Regions from separate parts of the Streptomyces sp. NPDC127190 genome, predicted to be linked through region 3. Evidence: riboswitches for the same ligand, from Rfam matches in the RefSeq annotation. Region 3 holds a riboswitch; each other region holds the start of a gene.

Region 1 (5,441 bases), on a different contig from region 3:
GAAACGCGCCGTATCGGCGCGGATCTGTTGATCAACGGGTCTTGACTGGTCCCTCTTGCCCGCTTGCCCGCCGGACGGCCCTCCCGTCCGCGACCCCGGGGAGACGCATGGCTGCTCGTGCACGCACTCTTCTCCGTCGCCGCGCCGGTGTCCTCGCGGCGGCCACGGCCGCGCTCGCCCTCGCCGGCACCGCGACCGCCTCGGCCGGACCGCCGAAGTGGGCCACGGCACTGCCCCAGGGCCACGACGTGTCGTCCCACCAGGAGCATGTGGACTGGCCCACGGCGCTCGACAAGGGCGCCCGGTTCGTCTACGTGAAGGCGACCGAGTCCACCGGCTACCGCAACCCCTACTTCGCCGAGCAGTACGACGGTGCGTACCGCTCGGGCCTGGTGCGCGGCGCGTACCACTTCGCCCGGCCGGACCGGTCCTCCGGCGCCCGGCAGGCCGAGTTCTTCGTGCACCACGGCGGCGACTGGCGGGCCGACGGCCGGACCCTGCCGCCCGCGCTCGACATCGAATACAACCCGTACGACCACAGGCATCCGTGCTACGGGCTGAGCAACCGGAGGATGGTGCACTGGATCCGGTCGTTCAGCGACGAGGTCGAGCAGGAGACCGGCCGCCCCCCGGTGATCTACACGACCGCCGAGTGGTGGCGGATGTGCACCGGCGACAGCGACGCCTTCGCCGCGCGGCACCCGCTGTGGATCGCCCGGCACGGCAGCTCGGGGCCGGGGGAACTGCCCGGCGGCTGGCAGGACTGGACGTTCTGGCAGTACGGCACCCGGGGCGGGCTGCCGGGTGACCAGAATCTCTTTCACGGCTCGGCGGCCCGGCTGCGTTCCTTCGCCCGGGGCTGGTAGCCAAGGGGCGACTGGGGTGAGCGGGGTCGAAGGCGGCAAACGGGACCCCACTCCCTCGATCAGGACACCGTCAGGCCCGTCTCAGTTCATCTTCCGTTCACCCAGGTTGCCTACGTTCATCCAGCCAACGACCTCGAACGATTGCCTGGGTAAATGGAAAGCTTCTCGCTGATCCTCGCGATTGTGGTGGTAACCGCTCTCGCGTTCGATTTCACGAACGGTTTCCACGACACCGCGAACGCGATGGCCACGACCATCTCGACAGGCGCACTCAAGCCCAAGCTCGCGGTGACCATGTCCGCCGTCCTCAACCTGGCCGGCGCCTTTCTCTCGGTGGAGGTCGCCAACACGATCTCCAAGGGTCTCGTCGACGAGACCGGCATCCGTCCCGAGGTCATCTTCGCCGCCCTGGTCGGCGCGATCCTCTGGAACCTGCTGACCTGGCTGGTGGGCCTCCCCTCCAGCTCCTCGCACGCCCTGATGGGCGGCCTGATCGGTGCCGCCGTGGCCTCCGCGGGCTTCGGCGCCGTGCACGGTGACGTCCTGGTCACCAAGGTGATCCTCCCGGCGGTCGCCGCCCCGGTCGTGGCGGGCCTCGCCTCGATGCTGGCGACCCGCTTCTCCTACGGCGTCGGCGGCGGCGACAGCCAGGCCACCCGCAAGGGCTACCGCGCCGGCCAGATCGCCTCCGCCGGTCTGGTCTCCCTCGCCCACGGCACCAACGACGCGCAGAAGACCATGGGCGTCATCACCCTCGCGCTGGTCGCGGGCGGCTCCCTCGCCCCCGGCTCCAACCCGCCGGTCTGGGTGATCCTCTCCGCGGGCCTGGCCATCGCGCTCGGCACCTACATCGGCGGCTGGCGCATCATCCGCACCATGGGCACGGGCCTGACCGAGCTGGAGCCGCGCCAGGGCTTCGCCGCGCAGACCAGCGCCGCCACCGCCATCCTGACCTCCTCGCACCTCGGCTTCTCCCTCTCCACCACGCATGTCGTCTCCGGCTCGGTGATGGGCGCGGGCCTCGGCCGCAAGGGCGGAGTGGTCCGCTGGTCCACCGCGACCCGGATGGCCGTGGCCTGGGTGCTGACCCTGCCGGCCGCCGCGCTGGTCGGCGCGGGTGCCGAGGCCGTCACGGAGCTGGGCGACTGGGGCACCGCCGCCGTCGCCGTCTTCCTGGTCGCCTCGAGCGCCGCCATCTGGAAGATCTCCCGCCGCGAGGTCGTCGACCACACCAACGTGGTCGAGGAGACCGGTGAGCCGGCCGGCGTGGTGACCACCGCCATCGCCGCCGTGACCCCGCCCCCGGCGGGCCAGATCACCGAGGACCTGACGGCCACCATCGCGTCCCCCGCCGCCGAGCCCACCCCGGTCGCCCCGGCGGTTCCGCCGGCCGCCACCGTCTGACCCGGTCACCCCGGTTACCGGTTACCGAAGGAAGCAACCCCATGAAGATCGACTGGGCGGCCATCGGCTCCGTCTTCGGCGTCAGCCTCGTGGTCACCGTGGGCCTGGTGGCCCTGTTCAGCCTCGGCATCAAGGGCCTGGCCCACCGCGAGCGGGCCACCGCGCAGGGCGACTCCGCCGCCCTCGCCGTCACCGGCGCCTACCTGAGCTTCGCGGCCTGCGCGGCGGCGGTGGCGTACGGGATCTACCTGATCGTCGCCAAGGCCTGACCGCGGACCTTCCGAAGGCTCCCCTCCCCGCACCGCGGAGGGGAGCCTTTTTCATGCCCTCTCCCGCCGTGTCTCCCGCTCCCCTCCCACCCCCCAATGTGGGGATCGGCACACTCTCCCCATGCAGGTCAACAGCGAGTTGACGGCCGTTCCGGGCGCGTGGTGGACTGCCCGGGCCAAGTACGGCGGCAGAAGAGGAAGCCGGTGCGAATCCGGCGCGGTCCCGCCACTGTCACCGGGGAAGAACACCCCGGGAGCCAGGAACTCTCACCGCCGAATCTCGTCGAACCAGGGCGCGGACACCCTGAGTGAGGACATAGATCGCCATGCCGGGCTGCCGATGGACAAGGCCGAGCACCAGGACCCGTACCGGGGCCGCTGCCGATCCGACGGCCGGCTGAGCCGATGGGTGCCGATCGCAGCTACGCGTACGGCGCCGCCGCCGGCCTTCTCGGGGACCTGCTCCTCGGCGATCCGCGCCGCGGCCATCCGGTCGCCGCGTTCGGACGGGCCGCCGCGGCCGTGGAAGGCGCGTTGTGGCACGACCACCGCGGCTGGGGCGCCCTGCACACCGTCGTGTGCGCCGGTGGCGCCGTCGCCCTCGGCACGGCGGCCGCACGCGCCGTACGCCCCTCCCGCGCCCTCTCCGTCGCACTGACCGCCGCCGCCACCTGGTCGGTCGTCGGCGGCACCTCGCTCGCCCGGGAAGCCCGCACCATCGGGCGCGCCCTGGAGCGCGGCGACGTCGAGGCGGCCCGCGCGCGGCTGCCGCACCTGTGCGGCCGGGACCCGCAGGCGCTGGACGCCGACGGGATAGCCCGGGCCGTGGTCGAGTCGGTCGCCGAGAACACCTCCGACGCCGTCGTGGGCGCCCTGGTCTGGGGCGCCGTGGCCGGCGTGCCCGGGCTGCTCGGGTTCCGGGCGGTCAACACCCTCGACGCGATGGTCGGTCACACGTCGCCCCGGTACCGGCGCTTCGGCTGGGCCTCCGCCCGCCTCGACGACGTGGCCGGCTGGCCCGGCGCCCGGCTGACCGCCGTACTCGCCGCCGCGGCCGGACCCGATCCGCGCGGTGCCCTGCGCGCCTGGCGGGCCGACGCCCACCGCCACCCGAGCCCCAACGCGGGCCCGGTGGAGGCGTCCTTCGCGGGCGCCCTCGGGGTCCGGCTGGGCGGCACCCTCTCCTACGGCGGCCGGGTCGAGCACCGGCCCGTGCTCAACGGCGGCGCGGGACGGGCGGTCCGGGTCACCGACATCGACCGGGCCGTACGGCTCTCCCGCCGGGTCGGCCTCCTCGCGCTCGGCGTCACGGCCGCCGCGCGCCTGATCGCGAAGGGACGCGGGAAGTGAACGGTGGTCTCCTCGTCGCCGGCACCACCTCCGACGCGGGCAAGAGCGTCGTGACGGCCGGAATCTGCCGGTGGCTGGTGCGCCAGGGCGTGAAGGTCGCGCCGTTCAAGGCGCAGAACATGTCCCTCAACTCCTTCGTCACCCGGGAGGGCGCGGAGATCGGACGGGCCCAGGCCATGCAGGCCCAGGCCTGCCGGACCGAACCGACCGCGCTGATGAACCCGGTGCTGCTGAAGCCGGGCGGCGAACAGAGCAGCCAGGTGGTGCTGATGGGCAAGCCCGTCGGCGAACTGAGCGCCCGCGGCTACCACGGCGGCCGGCAGCAGAAGCTGCTCGGCACGGTGCTGGACTGCCTGGCCGAGTTGCGGGGCACGTATGACGCGGTGATCTGTGAGGGGGCGGGCAGCCCGGCGGAGATCAACCTGCGCCGGACCGACATCGTGAACATGGGCATCGCCCGCAACGCGCGGCTGCCCGTGCTGGTGGTCGGGGACATCGACCGCGGGGGCGTCTTCGCCTCCTTCTTCGGCACGGTCGCCCTGCTGTCCCCCGAGGACCAGGAGCTGGTCGCCGGGTTCCTGGTCAACAAGTTCCGCGGGGACGTCTCCCTGCTGGAGCCCGGCCTGGACATGCTGCACGGCCTCACCGGGCGGCGCACGTACGGCGTGCTGCCCTTCCGGCACGGGCTCGGCATCGACGAGGAGGACGGGCTGCGGGTGTCCCTGCGGGGCACGGTCCGCGAGTCCACCGTCACTCCCCCGGTCGGCGCGGACGTGCTGCGGGTCGCCGTGTGCGCGATCCCGCTGATGTCCAACTTCACCGACGTGGACGCGCTGGCCGCCGAACCGGGTGTGGTGGTGCGGTTCGTGGACCGCCCCGAGGAGCTGGCCGACGCCGACCTCGTGGTGATCCCGGGCACCCGCGGCACCGTGCGCGCACTGGAGTGGCTGCGCGAGCGCGGGCTCGCCGACGCCCTCGTGCGCAGGGCCGCCGAGGAACGCCCGATCCTCGGCATCTGCGGCGGCTTCCAGATCCTCGGCGCGCACATCGAGGACGAGGTCGAGAGCCGCACGGGACAGGTGGACGGCCTCGGACTCCTGCCCGTACGGGTGCGGTTCGCCCGCGAGAAGACCCTCACCCGGCCCAGCGGTCACGCCCTGGGCGAGCCGGTCGAGGGGTACGAGATCCACCACGGGGTGGCCACCGTCGAGGGCGGCGAGCCCTTCCTGGACGGCTGCCGGGTCGGCCACACCTGGGGCACCCACTGGCACGGCTCGCTGGAGTCGGACGGCTTCCGGCGGGCCTTCCTGCGCGAGGTGGCCGGCGCCGCGGGCCGCCGCTTCGTGCCGGCCCCCGACACCTCCTTCGCCGCGCTGCGCGAGGAGCAGCTCGACCGGCTCGGCGACCTGATCGAACAGCACGCGGACACGGACGCGCTCTGGCGGCTCATCGAGTCGGGCGCGCCGCAAGGACTGCCTTTCATTCCACCGGGAGCGCCCGCATGAGCACAGTGTTGTTGTTGTCGACCGCCGACACGGATCTGCTGGCGGCC
Region 2 (5,441 bases), on a different contig from region 3:
ACCATGTGCGTGCGTGTGCATGGAGCCATGGTGCGGGCACGGAGCCGGCGGGGCGGGTGATCCACGGCGGCAGTCAGGATGTGTTCAGGCAGCCGCCCCTTCCCGCCCCCGCACGGCCCCCGGGCTAAGCGGTGGAAGGCAGCACGTGGTCGCCGATCTTGTCCGTGCTCAGGCACAGGGAGCAGACGGCCGCGTCGTGTGTGGCACAGGCGGTCAGGTCCGGGCGCTCGTACGGCCGTTGGCAGACATGGCAGTCGAGGGTGAGGGCGCTGGGGTTGCCGTCCGCGTCCAGCAGGGGCTCGTCCATGCCGTCGTCGGTGCGGCGGAGGTAGTACCTGCCCTTGGTGACGATCGCCATCAGCGGGGTCAGGGCGAAGGCGATGACGGCGGAGGCGACGGGGGAGTACGGCTGGAGGGTGTCGCCCAGCAGGTGGAAGTACATGGCGATGGACAGGCCGGAGGCGGCGACGAAGGCCACGACGCCGACCGGGTTGACGGCATGGAGCATGCCCCGGCGGAACTCCGGCTGGAGCGGGGAGAGCTTCAGCAGGTACTTGTTGACGCCGATGTCGGTGGCGACGGTGACCACCCAGGCGATCGCACAGTTCGAGTAGAAGCCCAGGATGCTGTTGAGGAAGCTGAACATGTCGGCTTCCATCAGGACGAGCGCGAAGCCCAGGTTGGCCAGGACGAAGACCATGCGGCCGGGGTAGTGCCTGGTGATGCGGGTGAAGGAGTTCGTCCAGGCGAGCGAGCCGGAGTAGGCGTTCGTGACATTGATCTTGATCTGGCTGATGACCACCAGCGCCACGGCGAGCGGGACGACCATCCAGGAGGGCATCATCGCGTCGAAGGCGCCGCGGAACTGCTGGATGGGCTCGGTCGCGGCAGCCGGGCCGACCTTGGCGAGGATGTACACCGCGAGGAAGACGCCGATGGCCTGCTTCAGCGCGCCGAGCACCACCCAGCCGGGGCCCGCCATGACGACGGCCGTCCACCAGGTGCGCCTGTTGCTCTCGGTCTTGGGCGGCATGAAGCGCAGGTAGTCGATCTGCTCGCCTATCTGGGCGATGAGCGAGAGGCAGACACCGGCGCCCAGCAGGACCGAGGCCGTGTTGACGCCGCCGTCGCCGTCCGTGCCGGTGTAGGCGAGGAAGCGGTCGACGGTGCCCGGGTCGGTGGCGATCAGGTAGACCAGCGGGCCGACCATCAGCAGCAGCCAGATAGGGGTGGTCCACACCTGGAGCTTGCTGAGCGCCTTCATGCCGTAGATCACCAGCGGGATGACCATGAGCGTGGAGACCAGGTAGCCCAGCCACAGGGGCAGCCCCAAGCCGAGTTTGAGACCCTGGGCCATGATCGAGCCTTCGAGGGCGAAGAAGATGAAGGTGAAGCTGGCGAAGATGACGCTGGTGAGGACCGAGCCGTAGTACCCGAAGCCCGAGCCGCGGGTGATGAGGTCGAGGTCGATGTTGTAGCGGGCGCCGTAATAGGCGAGCGGGAAGCCGGTGACGAAGATGACCACGGCAGCCACCGCGATGGCCACGAGCGCGTTGCCGGTGCCGTGCGCCAGGCCGATGCCGGCGCCGATGGAGAAGTCGGCCATGTAGGCGATGCCGCCCAGGGCGGTGGTCGCCACGACCATGGGGGTCCAACGGCGGTAACTGCGCGGAGCGAAACGGAGGGTGTAGTCCTCCAGTGTCTCCCTGACCGCCTGGTCGGCGGCGGCCTTCGGCGCGTCTGCCGTTTGCGTGCGTGACTCGGTGGTGCTCATGCCGCGCCTCCCGATGCTGCTGGTGCGGGTGCCTCTGTGGGAGGGAAAGCCCCGCTTGGCGTCATCGGCAGGACGGGGGAGCCGACGGACCGTCATGCGTACCGTTCGGCCGTCGTGTACACGACTCTGATCCCACGGCCGGTCACGCTAGAAAGCGGCTGTTACTGTCGGTGCTCGCCATCGTGAACGCGAAGTTTCCGAGAACTCACCTGCTGCCGCGCGGCGTTGGTCCAGCCCCGGTGACGCGACACCACTCCTCACGGGCCGGCCTCGCTCGATGAGATCATGACCGTGACAACAGGCGACCGGAGGGGTGTGCCATGCCGGAGACGCCGTCGGAAGCGACATCGGCCCAGGCCGTGCAGGTGGGCGAACCGGTGCCGTGCCGGGTCGTCGTGTGCCGGGACTGCTGCTGCGGGAGCCCCAAGGTGACCGGAGTGGATCACGCCGCGCAGACCGCGCGACTGCGGGCGGAGGTGCCGGTGCGCATCTCGGAGTGCCTCGACGTGTGCGATCAGGCCAACGTCATCGTCGTACAGCCATCTGCCGCGGGCCGTGCCGCCGGTGCCCGGCCGGTCTGGCTCGGGCTCGTCAACGACCCCGACGCGACCGAGGACATCGTCACCTGGGTCCGTGCCGGTGGTCCAGGCGTGGCGCCACTGCCGGACATCCTCGACCTGTACGCCTTCACCCCACCGCGGCGCACCGCGGCTCCCTGAACCGAGGCCCGTGGAACCCCTTTTCCCAGGAAGTCCGTTACGCCCCGCACCCGGTGCGAGAAGAAGATCACGCCAGGATGAGGCGGTCTTGGCCGTGCTCGTGGCACGCGGTACGGTCTGTCCGATATCGACGACGGCGAGACGGAAGCCGGTGGGAATCCGGCACGGTCGCGCCACTGTATGCCGGACACCGCGGGGTGTCCGGTGAGTCAGACCCGTGGCCGTCGTCCAGTGCACCACCGAGATGGGACGCGAACTCCCAGAGGAGGTTCTGCCATGGCGCAGACCGTCGCCCAGCCGACAGCCACCACTCCCGCCATCCCCGCCACGCTGCCGCTGAAGGCGATAGCTCCCTGGGCGGTCTTCTTCGGCATCCTGATGCTGGTCCTGCTGTACTTCGTCGGCGCCGAGCAGGGCGCCACCTCCGTGTTCAACGGCACGGACGTCCACGAGTGGGTGCACGACGCCCGCCACCTGCTGGGCTTCCCCTGCCACTGACGCGAGGGACGCCCCGACTCCCATGAACTCCGCAACGGTAAGAAACCTCCTCGTGCGGGGCATGCTCGCCGGCCTCGCGGCCGGCGTGCTCGCCCTCGTCGTCGCCTACCTCCTCGGTGAGCCGAACGTCGACAAGGCGATCAGCTTCGAGGCGGCACACTCCCACGAGCACGAGAGGGAGGTCGTCTCCCGCTCCCTGCAGTCCACGGCGGGCCTCGCCACCGGCGTCCTCGTGTACGGGGTCTCCTTCGGTGGCATCGCCGCGCTCGCCTACTGCTTCGCGCTCGGCCGTGTCGGCCGGTTCGGGCCGCGGGCGACCGCGCTGCTGCTGTCCGGCTGCGCGCTGCTCGCGGTGTACGTCGTCCCGTTCCTGAAGTACCCGGCCAATCCGCCGTCGGTCGGTGACCCCGACACCATCGGCCAGCGGACCACCCTGTACTTCCTGATGATGCTGCTCGGCGTCCTCCTCGCGGTCGCCGCCACCCTCCTGGGCAAGCGCCTGGCGCCCGGCCTGGGCACCTGGTGGGCGACGGTGGTCGCGGTGGCCGCCTTCGCCGTCGCCGTCGGCCTGGCCTACCAGTTCCTGCCCGCCATCAACGAGGTGCCGAGGGACTTCCCGGCCACCTTGCTGTGGCGGTTCCGGCTCTCGGCCCTGGCGATCCAGCTGAGCCTGTGGACAGGTTTCGGCCTGCTCTTCGGTGAACTGGCGCAGCGCCTGCTGAACCCCAAGCCGGCAACGGCCGCGAGCAGCCGCCCGGTTCCGGCCGCGCACTGATTCCTTCCGGACAACAGAGGGCCCTTCGGAACCATCCGAGGGCCCTCTGGCGTTCCCGGACACCGCCTGCGCTGCGAGTTGGCTGCGCTCCTGCGCCGACACCGGGATACGACGTCCTGAACCACGGTGCTGACGGCCGAGTGGGGATACCCGGCCGTCAGCGACCACGATCCCTCGGCATGCCCGGCGCCGGAGACCACCTTCGCCACGGCTGACCGCGCGCCGGCGCGCACCCGCCAGACGCCGCTGGTGACGGCGTTCACCGGATGGTGCAGGAGCGGCACACACACCGGGTCGGGCGTCCGCTGGCCGAAGACCACCCTCACCTCCCGGATGAGGGCCGAACTCGCGGTGCCGCGGGCGTGATACCGCGACGACGGGGCTGCACACCTACGGGCGTCTCAGTGATGCAGGGCGGCCGCGAGTGCCTCGGCCAGGGTCAGGGGCGGGCGGCCGATCAGGCGGTGCAAGTCGCCGGAGTCGGTGTACATCTCGCCGTGGCTCATGCCGCGGTCGGCGTCGGCGAGGACCTCCGCCAGCTCGGCGGGCAGGCCCGCGGCGGCCAGCGCCTGGGCGAAGTCGGTCACCGGGAGGTCGGCGTAGGCAACCTGCTTTCCGGCCGCGGCGGAGATCGCGGTGGCGAGCTCGGTGAGGGTGAAGGACGCGTCGCCGCCGAGCTCGTACACGGCGCCGGTGTGGCCGTCGGCGGTGAGGACGACCGCTGCGGCCTCCGCGTAGTCGGCGCGGGCCGCGGCGCTGATCCGCCCCTCGCCCGCGGCGCCGACGACGGCGCCGTTCTCCAGGATCTGCGGCAGTTGGCTGGTGTAGTTCTCCAGGTACCAGCTGTTGCGCAGCAGCACGCTGGGGATTCCGCGGTCCCGCAGATACTCCTCGGTCTCCCTGTGCGTGGCGCCGATGACGGTGGTGGCCGCGTCCGCGTGCGTCGTGCTCGTGTACGCCACCAGCGACACCCCTGCGGACACCGCGGCGTCGATCACGCGGCGGTGGTTGGCGACCCGCTCGCCCACGGGGACCGAGGCCGAGACCAGCAGCAGCCTGTCCGCCCCCGCGAATGCCTTCGCCAGGCCGTCGGTGTCCGCGAAGTCGGCGCGGCGTACCGTGATGCCTCGGTCGGCCAGGTCCTGGATCCTGCCGGTGTCCCGGCCGGTCGCGATGATGTCCCCGGCCGGGATCCCGCGCCGCAGCAGTGCCTCGACGGTGAGCCTGCCCAACTGGCCGGTGGCTCCGGTGACGACGATAGGCATGAGGGTCGTTCCTTCCTTCCGCGCGTGTCTCGCACGCCTGCCGTGGTCCGTCCGCGGCGGGATGGAACAAGACTGACCTGGACACTCTCTGCTGGGAAGTAGCCACTTCTTGGTAGGGTACTTACCCGACCGATAGCATCGAGGTGAGCCGTATGGCTGCGTCATTCGATCCGTACGAGCGCGGCTGCCCGTCGCGGGACCTGCTCGACCAGATCGGCAGCAAGTGGGCGGTCCTCGTGCTGGGCGAACTCGGCCGGAACGGAACCTCCCGGTTCGGCCAGCTCCGGCAGGCACTGGCGGGCGTGAGCGAGAAGATGCTCACCCAGACGCTGCGCACCCTCGAACGCGACGGGCTGGTCAGCCGTACCGTCTACCCGGAGGTGCCGCCGCACGTGGAGTACGAGCTGACC
Region 3 (5,441 bases):
GACAGCCGCTGTTCTCCGCCCAAAGCCGGTCCGTCCGGTGTTCATCTGCGTGCCTGCGCGAAGGTCCAGCACGACAAGGTGGCTTTCGCCCTCAAGGTCGACAATCCCACGGCCTCCGCCGCGCACGTCACGGTCAAGGTGGCTGGTTTCTGGGCAGGAGCGGGTCACGACTGTATGCCCGGGCCATCCACCAGCCACATCACCGTTGAACCGGGCACCACGTTCACCACCGATCCGGCCCTCTGCGGGACCGCACGCCAGGACGCCCCGCTGGCCTATCAGGGGGAGGCATACATTGCCGCAGGTGACGGGCAGGAGTGGACGGGCCACGCGTGGTCTCCCCGCGCCAACGTCTACGCGGACCGGGGAACCTTGTGGCGGTGCGGTGGCGATGTGCCGTGCTAGGAAGCCTCAGTTACCTCCCCATCTCTCACAACCAGCCTGACGATCGGATGCTCGGAAAGGCCCCCTAGCCGAGCCAGACCGTGGTGTCCGGGGGTAGGTCCCGGGGGCCGGGTCCGGGGGTGGGGGTGCTGGTCAGGAGGATTTCGCCCGGGGGGAGCGGTACCGGGTGGTCCGTGAGGTTGGTGACGCAGCGCCAGGTGGCGGTGCGGGTGAAGTCCAGGACCCCGGGCGGGGCGCCCGGCGTCCAGGTCAGTTCCTCGCCCTCCAGCAGCTTGCGGCGCAGCCGGAGGGCGGTGCGGTACAGCTCCAGCGTGCTGCCCTCCGTACCGGCCTGTGCCTCGACGGCGTACGACGCGAAGGACGGCGGCTGCGGCAGCCAGCCGGCGCCCGGCCCGAAGCCGTACGAGGGTCCGGTCGTCGTCCACGGCAGCGGCACCCGGCAGCCGTCGCGGCCCTTGCGGACATGGCCGGTCTGCTCCCAGATCGGGTCCTGGAGCACCTCGGCGGGCAGCTCGGCGACCTCCGGCAGGCCCAGTTCCTCGCCCTGGTAGAGGTAGGCCGCACCGGGCAGCGCCAGCATCAGCAGGGTCGCGGCGCGGGCCCGGCGCAGTCCGGCCGCCGGGTCGATCGCGGGCGCGGTGCCGCCGGACAGCAGCCAGGCGCCGGGGTCGGTGCCGGGCGGCAGCATGAGCCGGGAGGCGTGCCGGACCACGTCGTGGTTGGAGAGCACCCAGGTGGCGGCGGCCCCGGCCGCGCGGGCGGTGGCCAGCTCCTCGGTGATCACCCGGCGCAGCTCCCCGGCGTCCCACCGGGCCTCCAGGTACTCGAAGTTGAAGGCCTGGCCCAGCTCGTCCGGGCGCGCGTACCGGGCCCGGCGGGCGCCCGGCACCCAGGCCTCGGCGACGGCACAGCGCGGCGGGTGGTAGGCGTCGAAGACCTTGCGCCAGTCGCGGTAGATCTCGTGCACCTCGTCCCGGTCCCAGTAGGGGTGGGTGCCCGGCTCCACCCGCAGCAGGGCCTCCTCGCCGGTCGCGCCGATACCGCCGATGTCCCGCAGCGGTTCGGAGAGGTCCTTGGCGAGGCCGTGGGCGACGTCGACGCGGAAGCCGTCGACGCCCCGGTCGGCCCAGAACCGCAGGGTGGCCCGGAAGTCGGCGCGTACGTCCTCGTGCTCCCAGTTCAGATCGGGCTGCTCTGCGGCGAAGAGGTGCAGGTACCAGGCGCCGTCGGGCACCCGCCGCCAGGCGCTGCCGCCGAACACGGACTGCCAGTCGGAGGGCGGCAGTTCGCCGCGCTCGCCCCGGCCGGGCCGGAAGACGTACCGGTCGCGGGCCGGTGAGCCGGGCCCGGCCCGCAGCGCCTCCTGGAACCAGGGATGCAGATGCGAGGTGTGGTTCGGCACGATGTCCACGACGACCTTCAGCCCGAGCCGGTGCGCCTTCGCGACCAGGGCGTCGAAGTCGTCCAGGGTGCCGAGCCGGGGGTCGACGTCCCGGTGGTCGGCGACGTCGTAGCCGCCGTCGGCGAGTTCGGAGGGGTAGAAGGGGCTGAGCCACAGGGCGTCCGCGCCCAGCTCGGCGAGATGCTCCAGGCGCTCGGTGATGCCGCGCAGATCACCGAGGCCGTCACCGTCGGCGTCGGTGAAGCTGCGCGGATAGACCTGGTAGATGACGGCCTGCCGCCACCAGTCGGGGTTCCGGGAGGAGAGGTCCGGCGAGGACTCTGCCATACGGGCCATACGGGCTCCCTTTCGGAAGGACGACAGGAGAGAGCCTGTCCACATTGCCCGGAAAAGCAACCTTCAGCGGCGAGGTGCGCCGCGTTTCACTCCCCGCAGTGCTCCAACAAGCCCCGCACCCGCTGGTCCACCACCCGGTAGCGGACCACCCGCCCCTCCTTCTCCCCCGCCACCACGCCCGCCGCACGCAGCAGCCGCAGCGCCTGGGAGACCGCCGGGTCGTTCATGCCCGTGGCGACGGCCAGGTCCGAGACGGCGAGCGGCCCGGTGTGGTGCAGGGCCAGCAGCAGGGCGAGCCGGTTGGGATCGGCGAGCAGCGAGAAGCGGTCGGCCCAGGCGCGCAGACGGCCCGCGTCGCCGATGGCGGCGATCGCGTCGCACACCCGGTGGCCGTCGATGGTGCGACGGTCGGCGCGGTCGGCAGGCACGAGATGCATGCCCACATCCTCGCAGGCCGGTATGTGATCTTGAATACCTGCCCGGTTGTGCAGCTATGCAGGAGATGGTCGGGCCCCCTACGGTGGGCGGGCCGTGGTGCTCGGGAAGTCGATGAGAGATCGACGCGGCCCTCGCCACTGTGATCGGGGAGTTCCCGTCCCGTCCGGCATCCGCCGGGCCACTGGTCGTACGACCGGGAAGGCAGGGGCGACGAACGCACGACCCGTAAGCCAGGAGACCGGCCACGGCACTGATGAAGGATCCACGAGGTGCTGGAGCTGACCGTATGAACCTGCCCGGAACCACCCTGCCCGCGTCCGACAAGGCGGCCTTCCGCTGGCAGCGCGAGGACACGGTCAGGACGGCCGGACTGCTCGCGGTGATCGTCGCCCTGCACGTCGTCGCCTTCGGCATCCTCTTCCTGCTCGTCGCCCCCGGGCACTACAAGGTGGGCCGGGACGTCTTCGGCGTCGGTCTCGGCATCACCGCCTACACCCTCGGCATGCGGCACGCCTTCGACGCCGACCACATCGCCGCGATCGACAACACCACCCGCAAGCTGATGGCCGACGGCAAGCGGCCGGTGTCGGTGGGCTTCTGGTTCGCCCTCGGCCACTCCAGCGTGGTGGTGCTGCTGGCGCTGCTCATCGCCGGCGGCACCCGGTTGGCGGGCACGGTGACCAGCGAGAAGTCCACCACCCACCAGGTGCTCGGCTTCATGGGTACGACGGTCGCCGGCGCCTTCCTCTACCTGATCGCGGCCCTCAACCTGGTCGCCCTGCTGGGCATCCTGCGGGTCTTCCGGTCGATGCGCGCGGGCACCTTCGACGAGCGGGAGCTGGAACGGCAGCTGGACTCGCGCGGGTTCATGAACCGCTTCCTCGGCCGGCTGACCAGGTCCGTCTCCCGCCCCGGCCAGATGTACCCGGTGGGCTTCCTGTTCGGCCTCGGCTTCGAGACGGCCACCGAGGTCACGCTGATGGTGATGGCGGGCTCGGGCGCGGCCGCGGGCCTGCCCTGGTACGCGATCCTGTGCCTGCCGCTGCTCTTCACCGCCGGGATGTGCCTGTTCGACACGCTCGACGGCACGTTCATGAACTTCGCCTACCAGTGGGCGTTCTCGCACCCGGTCCGCAAGGTGTTCTACAACCTCACCATCACCGGGCTGTCCATCGCCGTCGCCTTCTTCATCGGCACGATCGAGCTGGTGGGCGTGGTCCACGACAAGCTGGACCTGCGCGACTCCGTCACCGGCTGGATCGCCGGGGTGAACCTGGACAGCGCCGGTTACGTCATCGTCGGCCTGTTCGTGGTGGTGTGGGCGGCGGCGCTGGCGTACTGGAGGTTCGCGCGGGTGGAGGAACGCTGGACGGCGCGCGCCTCCACCCTGTCCGACTAGGGCCCTCTTAAAAGGACGCCCTAGCGTTCGACCGTCTCCAGGTACAGCTTCACGAACCGGTCCACGTCGACGTCCAACGCCACGTCCACCAGGGCCTGTTCGCGGGCCTCACCGTGGATCTCGGACTCGCCCGGCCGGGGCCGGCGGTCCACGATGGTCTGGCCGCGGCCCGGGCCGGGGGCCAGGGAGACCTCCACCGGGAGGCGGCGGGTGACGATGCCCTGCGGGTCGGCGACCGCGCACACCGCGCCCGCGTCGCCGAGGCCGCCCGCCTCCTCCGCCTCCGGCTCCTCGCCCTGCGTGGTCGGCCGGTGCGCGAGCAGCTCGCCGGCCAGCCGGGTGCCGGGCTCGCTGCTGGCGCGCAGCCGGTGCACGTCCGGGGTGTCCACCACCACCCGCATGAAGACGTCCAGGCCGTACATGGTGATCGGTACCCCGGCGGTGAGCAGGATCGCCGCCGCCTCCGGGTCGTGCCAGACGTTGAACTCGGCGACCGGTGTGGCGTTCCCGGTGGCGACCGCCCCGCCCATGAACACGATCCGCTCGATGTTGCGGGTCACCTCGGGGTGGGTGCGCAGCAGCAGGGCGATGTTGGTGAGCGGCGCGGTGGGGATCAGGGTGACCGGGCGCGGGGAGGCCAGGATCTCCCGGCGCAGCAGCGTGATCGCGTCCACGTCGGCGGCGGTGCGGGACGGCGCGGGCAGGCCGAGGTCGCCCATGCCGTCGGCGCCGTGCACATGCTGCGCCGGCCGGGCGGGCTCCAGCAGCGGGCGCTCGGCACCCCGGCCCACCGGGATGTCCGGGGCGCCCGCCTGCTCCAGCACGGTGAGGGTGTTGCGGACCACGCCGTCGACGTCGGTGTTCCCGGCGACACAGGTCACCGCCCGCAGGTCCAGTCCCGGGTGGCGGACGGCGAACAGCAGGGCCAGGGCGTCGTCCACGCCGGTGTCGCAGTCGATGATCACGGGGATGGGCTGACCGGTCACAGCTGACTCCTTCGTCGTACCGACGTTCAAACCCTAGATCAGGTCCACAGCTCCGCGCCGCGCGCACGCACCCGCTCGCCGATCCGCCGCAGCAGCTCCGGCACCGGCAGCTCGCCCGGGCGCCGTCCGTCCCGCAGCCGTACGGCCGCCAGCCCGGCGTCCGCCTCCCGCGCGCCGATCACCGCCTGGTACGGCACCAGGCGCGCCGCCCGGATCCGGGCGCCCAGGGTGCCCTGCTCGGGCCCGGCCAGCTCGGCCCGCAGCCCGGCCTCCCGGGCCCGTGCGACCGCCTCCGCGGCCTGTGCCACCTGTTCCTCGGCGACCGGCAGCACCACCAGCTGCACCGGGGCCAGCCAGGCCGGGAAGGCCCCGCCGTGGGCCTCCACGAGATGGGCGACGGCCCGCTCCACGCTGCCGATGACGCTGCGGTGCACCATCACGGGCCGGTGCTTCGCGCCGTCCGCGCCGATGTAGT

What was found. Region 3 has a riboswitch for cobalamin ahead of ACFVIU_RS09595 (HoxN/HupN/NixA family nickel/cobalt transporter). Riboswitches for the same ligand answer to the same signal wherever they lie in the genome.
Region 1: it holds a riboswitch for cobalamin, as region 3 does, so the genes downstream of both, ACFVIU_RS16715 (cobalamin biosynthesis protein) here and ACFVIU_RS09595 (HoxN/HupN/NixA family nickel/cobalt transporter) in region 3, are expected to answer to the same signal.
Region 2: it holds a riboswitch for cobalamin, as region 3 does, so the genes downstream of both, ACFVIU_RS28255 (CbtB-domain containing protein) here and ACFVIU_RS09595 (HoxN/HupN/NixA family nickel/cobalt transporter) in region 3, are expected to answer to the same signal.

What each region holds. Positions count from the first base shown of each region.
Region 1 covers NZ_JBHXVE010000009.1:183,213-188,653, reverse strand. The annotation lists gene ACFVIU_RS16730 (lysozyme) at 108-866, shown strand; gene ACFVIU_RS16725 (anion permease) at 1,020-2,270, shown strand; gene ACFVIU_RS16720 (hypothetical protein) at 2,312-2,539, shown strand; cobalamin riboswitch at 2,686-2,829, shown strand; gene ACFVIU_RS16715 (cobalamin biosynthesis protein) at 2,945-3,889, shown strand; gene ACFVIU_RS16710 (cobyric acid synthase) at 3,886-5,394, shown strand; gene cobN (cobaltochelatase subunit CobN) at 5,391-5,441, shown strand, end outside.
Region 2 covers NZ_JBHXVE010000021.1:48,656-54,096, reverse strand. The annotation lists gene ACFVIU_RS28265 (purine-cytosine permease family protein) at 125-1,774, opposite strand; gene ACFVIU_RS28260 ((2Fe-2S) ferredoxin domain-containing protein) at 2,095-2,493, shown strand; cobalamin riboswitch at 2,591-2,733, shown strand; gene ACFVIU_RS28255 (CbtB-domain containing protein) at 2,770-2,991, shown strand; gene ACFVIU_RS28250 (CbtA family protein) at 3,014-3,766, shown strand; gene ACFVIU_RS28245 (hypothetical protein) at 3,893-4,132, shown strand; gene ACFVIU_RS28240 (SDR family oxidoreductase) at 4,168-5,031, opposite strand; gene ACFVIU_RS28235 (winged helix-turn-helix transcriptional regulator) at 5,184-5,441, shown strand, end outside.
Region 3 covers NZ_JBHXVE010000004.1:327,568-333,008, reverse strand. The annotation lists gene ACFVIU_RS09610 (hypothetical protein) at 1-405, shown strand, start outside; gene ACFVIU_RS09605 (glycoside hydrolase family 13 protein) at 470-2,134, opposite strand; gene ACFVIU_RS09600 (ArsR/SmtB family transcription factor) at 2,230-2,580, opposite strand; cobalamin riboswitch at 2,659-2,843, shown strand; gene ACFVIU_RS09595 (HoxN/HupN/NixA family nickel/cobalt transporter) at 2,868-3,980, shown strand; gene ACFVIU_RS09590 (nucleoside hydrolase) at 4,001-4,966, opposite strand; partial or broken gene thrS (threonine--tRNA ligase) at 5,005-5,441, opposite strand, start outside.